2 regions of the Paenibacillus albicereus genome follow, and region 1 is predicted to be linked to the other one. Evidence: riboswitches for the same ligand, from Rfam matches in the RefSeq annotation. Region 1 holds a riboswitch; the other holds the start of a gene.
The links. A riboswitch is a leader RNA that binds a small molecule or an ion and turns the genes downstream of it on or off. The one in region 1 is predicted to bind FMN.
Positions count from the first base shown of each region.

Region 2: it holds a riboswitch for FMN, as region 1 does, so the genes downstream of both, ribD (bifunctional diaminohydroxyphosphoribosylaminopyrimidine deaminase/5-amino-6-(5-phosphoribosylamino)uracil reductase RibD) here and HGI30_RS11505 (DMT family transporter) in region 1, are expected to answer to the same signal.

Region 1 is NZ_CP051428.1:2,607,517-2,612,870, reverse strand. Features, by position in the region: gene HGI30_RS11510 (MGMT family protein) at 1-147, shown strand, start outside; gene HGI30_RS11505 (DMT family transporter) at 233-1,168, opposite strand; FMN riboswitch at 1,341-1,493, opposite strand; gene HGI30_RS11500 (hypothetical protein) at 1,626-2,012, shown strand; gene HGI30_RS11495 (response regulator transcription factor) at 2,260-2,985, shown strand; gene HGI30_RS11490 (sensor histidine kinase) at 2,982-4,052, shown strand; gene HGI30_RS11485 (ABC transporter ATP-binding protein) at 4,179-4,865, shown strand; gene HGI30_RS11480 (FtsX-like permease family protein) at 4,859-5,354, shown strand, end outside.
Region 2 is NZ_CP051428.1:2,252,393-2,257,746, reverse strand. Features, by position in the region: gene HGI30_RS09850 (bifunctional 3,4-dihydroxy-2-butanone-4-phosphate synthase/GTP cyclohydrolase II) at 1-592, opposite strand, end outside; gene ribE (riboflavin synthase) at 619-1,302, opposite strand; gene ribD (bifunctional diaminohydroxyphosphoribosylaminopyrimidine deaminase/5-amino-6-(5-phosphoribosylamino)uracil reductase RibD) at 1,304-2,419, opposite strand; FMN riboswitch at 2,681-2,891, opposite strand; gene HGI30_RS09835 (peptidylprolyl isomerase) at 2,993-3,424, opposite strand; gene lysA (diaminopimelate decarboxylase) at 3,536-4,867, opposite strand; gene HGI30_RS09825 (spore germination protein) at 5,013-5,354, opposite strand, start outside.

The sequences.
Region 1 (5,354 bases):
GTCATGAACGCCGGGCGCCGTATCAGCCTGCCCGGCGACGGGGGCGAGCTGCAGCTGGCGCTGCTGGCCGCGGAGGGCACGGAGCCGGGGCTGGACGGATGCTTCGACGAATCTCGGTTCATGCGCGCCGATCAGGCGAGAGCCTAGAGCGGCAAAAAAGGACGGTTGACCGGATCCTCCGAAGGGGATGATCCGGGCAGCCGTCCTTTTGGCGTCATGGGCGAAGGGAGAGTCAGCTCGCGGGAGCGGCGGGCTGAGGGGAGCGGGCTGCGCTGCGGCTCAGCAGCACGAGCACGGTCCAGATGAGGACGAAGCCGGCGACTTGGCCGGCGGTGAGCGCCTCGTCGAAGACGATCCAGTTGATGAGCACGCCGACGGCGGGAAAGGCCAGCTCCGCCAGCGTGGCGAGCGAGGCTTTGGTGCCGGACAGCCCCTTGTAATAGAGAAGCATGCTCAGCAGGCCCGGAATGAACGCCTGGAACAGCAGGTTCACGAGCACGAGCGCCGCTGCGCCGCCGCCGCCGATCGCCTGCCAGCCGTCGCCTGCGGCGAGGACGAGCAGGCCGAGCAGCGGGATGGCGAGCAGGAAGCGCAGCGCCGTCACGAAGTGGAAGCCCATGCCCTTGGTGAGCAGGTACTTGCCCATGACGGTGGAGCCGCCCCACAGCGCCGCCGCTCCGATGGAGAGCAGGCAGCCCAGCGTAGCCAGGTCATGCAGGCCGAGCGCCGGCGAGGCGAAGCCGAACGTGAGCAGGTAGGTGCCGGCCAGCGCCAGCAGCAGGAACCAGCCGAATCGGCGCGGGAGAGCTTCGCGGAGCACGATTCGGGCGAGCACGATGGCGAACAGAGGCTGAAGCTTCTGCAGCAGCAGGACGGCGTTGAAGTTGCCGTAGCTGAACGCCGCGGTGAACAGGACGGTGGCGATCGCCGAGCCTCCCCAGGAGATGAACAGCATCGCGCCGACGATGCCGAGCGTCAGCTTGCCGGACAGCTGATGACGATAATGGATCAGGACGGGAACGGAATACAGCGCCAGCAGCAGATGCTCGAGAAAGACGATCTGCGCGGACGTGAAGTGCTGGAGAAGCAGGATGCGGAACAGCGGATCGACTCCCCAGAGCGTCGCTCCGAGCGCGACATACCAGATGCCACGCCCGCGGGAAAGCAGTCCGCCGCGGTCCGCTTGAAGCGGACTCGATGCGGCAGCGGTCGTACTCAATTCAAAAACCCCCATGAAACGGAATTTGAATTGAACCTCGTTAGAAGCAGCATGCCCCCGCCTGAAGGATCAGGACGGGGGCATGAAGAACCCGCCTGCCGCCAAATGGCGCCAAGCAGGGTTTGACCTTCTCTCATCCGGACTATACCGTCGGCCTTGGACTCGCACCAAGTCAGTCCCGCCGCCGCGAAGCGGCAGCGGGAGTCGCGGGCTTCGGCGCCATGCAGGCGCCGTCACCGCCGGTAGGGAATTCCACCCTGCCCCGAAGGTTCAGATTCAGTTAGACCGAATTGTAGCACAATTCGGCAGCGCTCGACAAGAAAAGTTCATGGTTCGGCGGAGCCAAAGCCGGGACAAGCGGGTATAATGGGAAAGGATAGGGAAGACGCCAAGGAGGCTGAACGACGTGAAGAAATTCGGACTGATTCTTATGGCCGCGCTGCTGCTCGCAGTTGTCGGCTGTTCCTCGCGCAGCGGCGGCGTGGACGAGTCCGCCATCGAGGCGCGCATCACGAGCGAGCCGGCAGCGGTCGCCGCCACGCCGCTCAAGCTGACGGTGGAGATCGAAGGCATTGAGGAGCTCTTGCAGAAGGACGATCTCAAGATCGACTTCGACATCCGCGAGGAGACGGAGCAGGAGCTTCCGGTGCTGCTTACCTCGACGCAGAAGTCGGACAAGGAATTCGAGGTGGAGCACGAGTTCCCCGCTCCGGGCAAGTACGTGATCTACATTCATATTTATTCCGGCGACGACATCCACATCATCAAGCGCAACGAGTTCCAGGTCGGCTGATCGGTCCGGACGAGCCCGCTAGCCCGGCTGACGCGGCGCGCCGCGTCAGCCGGCGGCTCCTTGCATGCCCAAAAAGGACGCTTGCGAACTTCGGTTCGCCGCGTCCTTTTTGGCGCGTCCGGGCAAAAGCGGCTGAACGCTCTTCCGGAAGCCGAGCCGGGCGGGGAGCTTGTCCGTGCGGAGCGGAGATCGATATAATAGGGAGCCAAGGCGAATCATCGCAACGAACGGTACGGGGGGATGCGGGATGAAGGTCGTGTGGGTCGAGGATGAGCGGGAGCTGCTGGAGGAGGGAGCGCGTTTCTTGCGGCAGGAGGGCTGGGAAGTGGCGGGAGCGGCATCGGCGGAGGTGGCGGAGGCGCTCATCGGGCGGGAAAAGCCCGACCTGCTGCTCGTCGACTGGACGCTCGAAGGCGGCAGGACGGGGCTGGACCTATGTCGGCTCAACGACCGCAGCTGGCAGCTGCCGCTGCTCATGGTGACGGCCAAAGGAGACGAGTTCGACCGCGTGCTCGCGCTGGAGCTCGGCGCGGATGATTTCATCCAAAAGCCGTTCAGCCTGCGCGAGCTGCACGCCCGCATGAAGGCGGTGCTCAGGCGGACGGGGAGGCAGGCGGTAGGCGCAAGCGGTCAGCATGCCGCGGACGAGGAGGCTGCGGTCCTGGAGCGAGGGGCGCTGACGATCCGCCCGCAGTCGCATGAGGCGGAGCTCGAGGGACGCGCGCTCGACCTGACTCGGACCGAGTTCGCCCTGCTGCTGCGGCTCGCTTCGCGGCCGGGGCGCGTATTCACGCGCACGCATCTGCTGGAGGAGGCGCTCGGCGACGCCTTTGCGGGCTATGAGCGGACGATCGACAGCCATATCCGCAACCTGCGGCGCAAGCTCGGCGACGATCCGGCCGACCCGCGCTTCGTGCTGACTGTCTATGGGGTCGGCTATAAATTCAATCCGGATGCAGGAGGAGGCCGATGAGCGCCCCTGCCGCCGCGGATCGGATCAAGCGGATCGCAGCCGCTGCGGCGCTGCCGCTAGCAGGCGGGGCAGCGGCGGCGCTGCTCGCGGCGCTGTGGCCCGGCTCCGATCAGGATGCGGGAGCCGCCGAGCTGGCGCGCTGCCTGCTGGCCGGAGCGGGAGCGGCGGCGCTGGCGGCAGGCGGGGCGTGGCTGGAGCGGCGGCGCTGGCGTCGGCGCGTGTCGGCGTGGATTGTCCAGGCCGGCAAGCTGGCGGAGGGGCCGGAGCGGGAGGAAGAAGGCCCGGAGGCGGCGAGCGCAGCGCCTGGGCCGGACCGCAGTCCCGCCACGCTCGAGGAGCAATTGATGGCGGACGCGCTCCGGCGCGGCGCCGGGATGATTCGTCAGCTGCGGACGACTCGGCGCCTGATGGTCGCTGAGGTCGCGCATGAGCTGCGCTCGCCGCTCGCCGTCATCCGCGCTTCCCTGGACAATGCGCTGTACGAGCAGCGCCCCCTTCCGCCCGAGCGGCTGGCCGTGCTGTCCGAGCAAGCCGCCGCGATGAGCCGGCTCGTGCAGGATCTGCAGGATTTGAGCTTGTCCGAGAGCGGTCGCCTGCGGATCGAGAAGGAATGGTTCGAGCCGGCGGCCGCAGCGGCGTCGGCGATCGAGCTGCTGCAGCCGGAAGCCGACGATCGGGGCGTCGAGCTCGTCGCCGAGCTCGACGTCAAGCTGCTGCTGTACGGAGACGAGAAGCGATTCTCGCAGCTGCTGCTCAACCTGCTCGGCAACGCGATCCGCCATGCCCGCAGCCGCGTGACGGTCAGCGCTTCCGCCAGCGGAGCGGAGCTCGTGCTGCGCGTCCGCGACGACGGCTGGGGGTTCGAGCCGGAGGAAGCGGAGCAGCTGTTTCAGCGCTACTACCGCAAGCCGACGTACGCCGACGGGAGCCCTGCGCCGCGCGGCCTGGGTCTCGGCCTGGCTGTCGTCCGGGGCATCGCCCAGGCGCATGACGGCTCGGTCGAGGTGGAGAGCCGCGTCGGCGAGGGAGCGGCATTCACGGCGCGTCTCCCGCTGTTTCGCGAGTGAGCTTCGGGCATCCGGACCTGGGACGCCTGCACGGGTTCTGCACATCATCTCGGCGAAGACTGCATCCCGGCCTGCTAAGGTGAAGGCATCCCCGAAAGCGCGGGATGCGAAAGGAGACGGCAGTCGATGTTGAGAGCGAGCCAACTGAGCAAGACCTATGGAACCGGGAACGAAGCGACGCGAGCGCTCCGCGAGGTCGGATTGACGCTGGGCAAAGGAGAGATGGCGGCGGTGACGGGACCGTCCGGCTGCGGCAAGTCGACGCTGCTGCATGTGCTGGGCGGCCTCGAGCCGGCCGACGGCGGGGAAATCTGGATCGGGGACGAGGCGGTCCACCGGCGGCGCGAGAAGGAGCTCGCGGCACTGCGGCTGAAGCGCATGGGCTTCGTATTCCAGGCGTATCATCTCGTGCCGGTGCTGAGCGCGGAGGAGAACGTGCAGCTGCCGCTGCTCGCCGCCGGCATGACCCGCCGCGAGGCGGAGCGCAAGGCGCTCGAGGCGCTTGAGCTGGTCGGCCTCGCCGGCAAGCGCCGCTCGCGGCCGTCGGCGCTGTCCGGCGGACAGAGCCAGCGCGTGGCGATCGCCCGTGCGGTCGCCGGCAAGCCGGACATCCTGTTCGCCGACGAGCCGACCGGAGCGCTCGATTCCGAAGCCGCCGACCAGGTGATGGGACTGCTGGAGCTGATGAACCGCCAGTACGGCATGACGCTGCTGCTCGTCACGCATGACGACCGCTTGGCGCAGCGCCTGCCGCGCCAGATCCGCATGTTCAACGGCCGCATCGTCGAGGATCGGGAGGGCGCGACATGCTGAAGCGCGGCATCTCCTGGACGATGGGCGCGCGCTACTTGCGCCGCCAGGGGCGGCAGACGGCGCTTGCCGTGCTGGCGGGAGCGATCGGCGCGATGCTGCTGGCGATGTCGATGTTCCATTACGGCTCCGTCCGGGAAAGCGGGCAGCAATGGCTGAGCCGGCATTTCGGGCCGGTCGACTTTGCGCTCGCGCCGTCGGGCAAGGGAAACGGCTTTACGGCGGAGCGGGCCCAGGCCATAGCGGCCGAGGGGGGCGGCGCCGGGGCGATGCCTTATCGGTACTTGCCCGTCGCATCGGTCCCGGCGACGCTGTTCGCTTCCCCGGCAAACGACGCGCAATCCGCTTCGCTGCCGCAGGCGCTCGCCATCGGCTTCGAGACGGCTGCGGCCGCCTCGTTCGAGCCGGGATCGCGGCTGTGGGACGATCCGCTGCGGCCGGGCGAGGCGCTGCTTGACGCGGAAGCGGCGGAAGCGCTCGGACTAGTGGCCG
Region 2 (5,354 bases), 360 kb from region 1:
GCTTGAGGCCGTGCTTGCGCTTGAAATCCACCAGGTCCGGGAGGCGCGCCATCGTGCCGTCCTCGCGGATGATCTCGCAGATGACCCCACCCGGCTTGGCGCCGCACAGCTTGGCCAGATCGATCGCCGCCTCCGTATGGCCGGCTCGCCGCAGCACGCCGCCGTCCTTGGCGATCAGCGGAAAGATATGGCCCGGCCGGCGGAAATCGTCGGCCCGTGCCGCGCCGTCGACGAGCGCCCGCACCGTCTCGGCGCGCTCATGCGCGGAGATGCCGGTCGTCGTGCGGATATGGTCGACGGACACCGTGAACGCCGTGCCGTGATAATCCGTATTGCGGGCGACCATCGGCGGCAGGTCGAGCTCCCGGGCGCGATCCGCCGCGATCGGCACGCAGACGAGCCCCCGCGCCTCGGTAATCATGAAATTGATGACGGCCGGCGAAATCGTGTCGGCGAGCGCGATGAGATCGCCTTCGTTCTCGCGATCCTCGTCGTCGACGACGATGACCGGCTTGCCGGCCAGCAAATCCTGGACGGCGTCTTCGATCGTATCGAACGGCTCGCTGGCGTCTTGATGATCGAATCGTTCCATGCTGTCTCCTCCTTCGTTCCCTTGTCTCATGCGAATCCGTTCTCCGCCAGGAAGGCCGCGCTAAGCGAACCGCCGGCCGCGCGTCCCGGCTTGCCGGAATCGGCGCTTTCCGCCCGTCCGCCGAACCGCAGCAAATGGTCGACATATTTGCCGAGCACGTCGCATTCGAGATTGACGGTCGCGCCCGGGTGCTTGCGCTGCAGCACGGTCTCGGCCAGCGTATGCGGAATGATCGACACGGAAAATACCCCCTCCCCCGCCTCCGTCACCGTCAGGCTGACGCCGTCCACCGCGATCGAGCCGCGCGGGATGATGTAGCGGCGCAAGCCCTCGTCCTCCAGCCGGATCGTGAACAGCACCGCGTTGGCGTACGCCCTGCGCTCCGCGATCCGCCCGATGCCGTCCACATGGCCTTGGACGATGTGGCCGCCGAAGCGGCCGTCCGCCCGCATCGCCCGCTCCAGGTTGAGCGGGCTGCCCGCGGGCAGTTCGCCGAGATTCGTATGCCGGTACGTCTCCGGCATGACGTCGGCCTCAAAGCTGTCCGAGCTCCAGCCGGTGACCGTCAGGCAGACGCCGTTGACGGCGATGCTGTCGCCCAGCCGGACGCCCTCCAGCACGCTGGCGGCTCCGATGCGGAGCACGAGCGCCTCGCCTTTTCGAGCGACGCCGCGCAGCTCCCCGATTTCTTCAATCAACCCCGTGAACATGTCAGCCGATCCCTCCCCCGGCGGCAGGCTTGCCGCTGATGCAAACATCGCGTCCGTACCGCTCTACCTCGACGTCGTCCAGCTCGATCGCGTCCGCCATCCGCTCGAAGCCGGCGAAGCGGAACGACGAGGGGGCATCCTCTCCGCCGATGATCTTGGGCGCCAGGAACACGCAGATCCGGTCTACCAGCCCCGCCGCCAGCATCGAGCCGTTCAGACGCCCGCCGCCTTCGAGCAGGATGGAGCCGATCTCGCGTTCGCCGAGCAGCCGCATCGCTTCCTGCAGCTCCACAGAGGCTCCAATGCCGCAGCGGATGACCTCGACGCCGGCCGCCCTCAGCGCCTCGGCCCGGCCTTCGTCGGCGGCTCCAGACGCCAGCGCGATCGTCGGCGCGGCTCCGTCGCGAACGAGCTTCGAATCCAGCGGCAGCCGCAAGGCCGAATCGGCGACGATCCGGACCGGATGCAAGCCCGGCACGTCCAGACGCGTCGTCAGGCTCGGATCGTCCGCCAGCACGGTGCCGATGCCGACCAGGATGCCCATATGGCGATGGCGCATCGCATGCACGGCCGCTCGCGCCTCCGGCCCGGTCACCCAGCGGCTGTCGCCGCTCGCGGTCGCGATGCGGCCGTCCAGCGTGGAGGCCGTCTTGAGCGTGACGTACGGCAGCCGGGTCGTGATGAACTTGCGGAACGGCTCGCTTCGCCGCCGAGCCTCTGCTTCCATGACGCCCGCCTCCGTCTCGATGCCGGCCGCCTGCAGCTTGGCCATGCCGGTGCCCGAGACGAGCGGATTCGGATCGAGCTCGGCGACGACGACGCGGGCGATGCCGGCGGCGATCAAGCGATCGCTGCAAGGCGGCGTGCGGCCGTAATGGCTGCACGGCTCCAGCGTGACGTAGGCCGTCGCTCCCCGAGCTTCTTCTCCCGCCATGGCCAGCGCATGCACCTCCGCATGCCCCTCGCCCCGCTTGAGATGGGCGCCGAGGCCGACGATGCGGCCGTCCTTGACGACGACGCAGCCGACGGCCGGGTTGATTCCGGTCTGGCCGGCCGTCTTGGCCGCCATGCCGAGCGCAAGCTCCATGTAAAATCGATCATCGATCGTTTCCCTCAATGCAAAAACACCCCCGATTGACGCCTGTGGCGCCCTTCGGGGGTGACGGGTAATCGGATCGTCGCCGCGAGACAGCTGCAAGAGCCCGGAGCTTCCGGACGGCAAATAAGCCGCTCGGAAATGCGGGAACAGACCGACCGGCCCGGGCCTACGGCAGATCCGGCGCACGTGCGCCGAATTCCATCCTGCAGCCAAAGCGGCGGACTTGAACAGACTCCTCCATCGAGCGGAGGAGCTTCCTCTATGCGTGCCTGTCTTGCAGCGAGCCTTCTCCCATCCAGACTATACTGTCGGTCCCGGAATCGCACCAGGTCAGCCGCATGCGCTCTCCACGCATCCTCGGATGGAGGGCAGCGCGGGAGTGCATGCGGGTCACGGACTGACCGATCCCGGCGAGCCGCGGCGCATGCCGAAGACGCGTAGGAACGGATCACCGCCGGTTCGGGAATTGCACCCGTCCCCGAAGGTTCGCTTTGAATCTCATCTTACTTGCCCGTTGCCTAAAAAGCAAGCGGGAAGGTCGGAATTAAAGAACAAGAAGGCTCTCAAGCGAGAGCCTTCTCATCCGCACGATCAAGCTTCGACGATTTCGACTTTGGCCATCTTGTCGCGGCCTTTGAACGCATCGACGTATTCCATGCCTTTGGTGACCTTGCCGAAGACGGTATGTCCGCCGTCAAGATGCGGCTGCGGCTGGTAGCAGATGTAGAACTGGCTGCCGCCGGTATTCCGTCCGGCATGAGCCATCGCGAGCGAGCCGCGCTCATGCTTGTTCGGGTTGATCTCGCAGTCGATCGTGTAGCCCGGTCCGCCGGTGCCGGTGCCGTTCGGGCAGCCGCCTTGCGCGACGAAGCCCGGGATGACGCGGTGGAACGCGAGTCCGTTATAGAAGCCTTCGTTCGCCAGCTTTTCGAAGTTCGCCACCGTATTCGGCGCGTCCTTCTCGAACAGGTCCAGCAAGACCTCGCCGCCGTTTTCGAGCGTGATTTTCGCTTGTTTTGCCACTTCGCATCACTCCTGCCTTTCCAAAATAAAAGCTATGTACGCATCTATCATACACTAGAGCCAGCCGCCAACGCAAAGCGGGCCTCCCGAGGGAGGCCCGCTTGAAGCGGCTTACGGCTGGACTTCGACCTTGCGCAGACGTTCCGGCAGCACGTCGTTGCGCGAGATGTCCTCGAGCGACTCGCGCTTCACCGCGACGTCGGCCTGACCGTCCTTGACCAGCACGACAGCCGGACGGCGGATGCGGTTGTAGTTGGACGCCATCGCGTAGTTGTACGCGCCGGTGCAGAACACCGCGAGCAGATCGCCCGTCTCGGCCTTGGGCAGCTCCAGGTCCCAGATGAGCATGTCCCCGCTCTCGCAGCACTTGCCGGCGACGGACACCGTCTCGACGGCCGGCTCGGCGGCGCGGTTGGCCAGCACGGCCTCGTACTTGGACTCGTAGAGCGCCGGGCGCGGGTTGTCCGTCATGCCGCCGTCGACGGCGACGTACTTGCGGACGCCCGGAATGTCCTTGCTCGTCCCGACGGTGTACAGCGTCGTGCCGGCGTCGCCGACGATGCTGCGGCCCGGCTCGACCCAGATCTCCGGAAGCGGATAGCCGGCGTCGGTGAAGTTGGTGCGGATCGCGTCCGTAATCGCGCCGATATAGTCGCGCACCGGAAGCGGGCTGTCCTCGGACGTATAGCGGATGCCGAAGCCGCCGCCCAGGTTGATGACGCGGAACGTCTGGCCGAGCTTGGCCTTGACGTCGACGGCGAACTCCGCGACCTTGGCTGCCGCCATGCGGAAGCCTTCGACCTCGAAAATCTGGGAGCCGATATGCGAGTGCACGCCGAGCAGCACGAGATGCTCCAGGCCGAGCGCCTGGCGCACCGCCTCGAACGCGGCGCCGCCGGCGAGGTCGAAGCCGAACTTGGAATCCTGCTGTCCGGTCGAGATGTAGTCATGCGTGTGCGCCTCGACGCCCGGCGTGATGCGCAGCAGGATGTTCGCCTTGCGGCCCTTGGAGGCGGCGATGGCGTTCAGCAGCTGCAGCTCCGAGAAGTTGTCCGCGACGAAGCAGCCGATGCCGGCGTCGAGCGCCATCTCGATCTCGAACGGCGTCTTGTTGTTGCCGTGGAAATGGATGCGCTCCGCCGGGAAGCCGGCCTGCAGCGCCGTATAGAGCTCGCCGTCGCTGACCACGTCGAGCGACAGGCCCTCCTGCTCGGCGATGGCGCACATCGCGACCGTGCTGAACGCCTTGCTCGCGTAGGCGACCTGGAAGCGGAAGCCGGACGCCTGGAACGCCTCGACATATTCGCGGGCGCGCTGGCGGACGAGCGCCTCGTCGACGACATACAGCGGCGTGCCGAACTGCTCCGCCAGATCCTTCGTATCGCAGCCTCCGATCTCCAGGCGGCCGTGCTCATTTATTTTTGCTGTTCCGTGAAGATGCATGGTTGTCGATACCTCTTTCTCCCCGGCTCAGGCAAGCGGGGTTCGTTTGTCCTAATGTGACCTCAGTATAACGAACCTCGGGAGAACGAGTAATGGATTTTCTGTCGTTTCATTTGCATTTGTTGCATCGGCCGAACGCCCTGGGTCAGCCGCCGCCGTGCTCCGGCATCTTGTCCCGCTGCTGCGGGCGGAGCAGGTTCGGGCGCTTCCGGTTCTCCAGCACCGGCATGCGCAGCAGCACGTTCATCATGCCGCGGGCGTCGAACGGAATGAGCGGCCACATGTACGGTCGGTTGAACGAGCGCTGCATGACGAGGATGACGAATACGGCCGTCCAGCCGATGACGAGCCCCGGCACGTGGAACAGGGCGACGAGGCAGATAAGCATCAGCCGCACGATCCGGTTGGCGAGGCTCAGCTCGTAGCTCGGCGTGGCGAACATGCCGACGGCGGCGACGGCCATGTAGAGGATGACCTCGTTGACGAA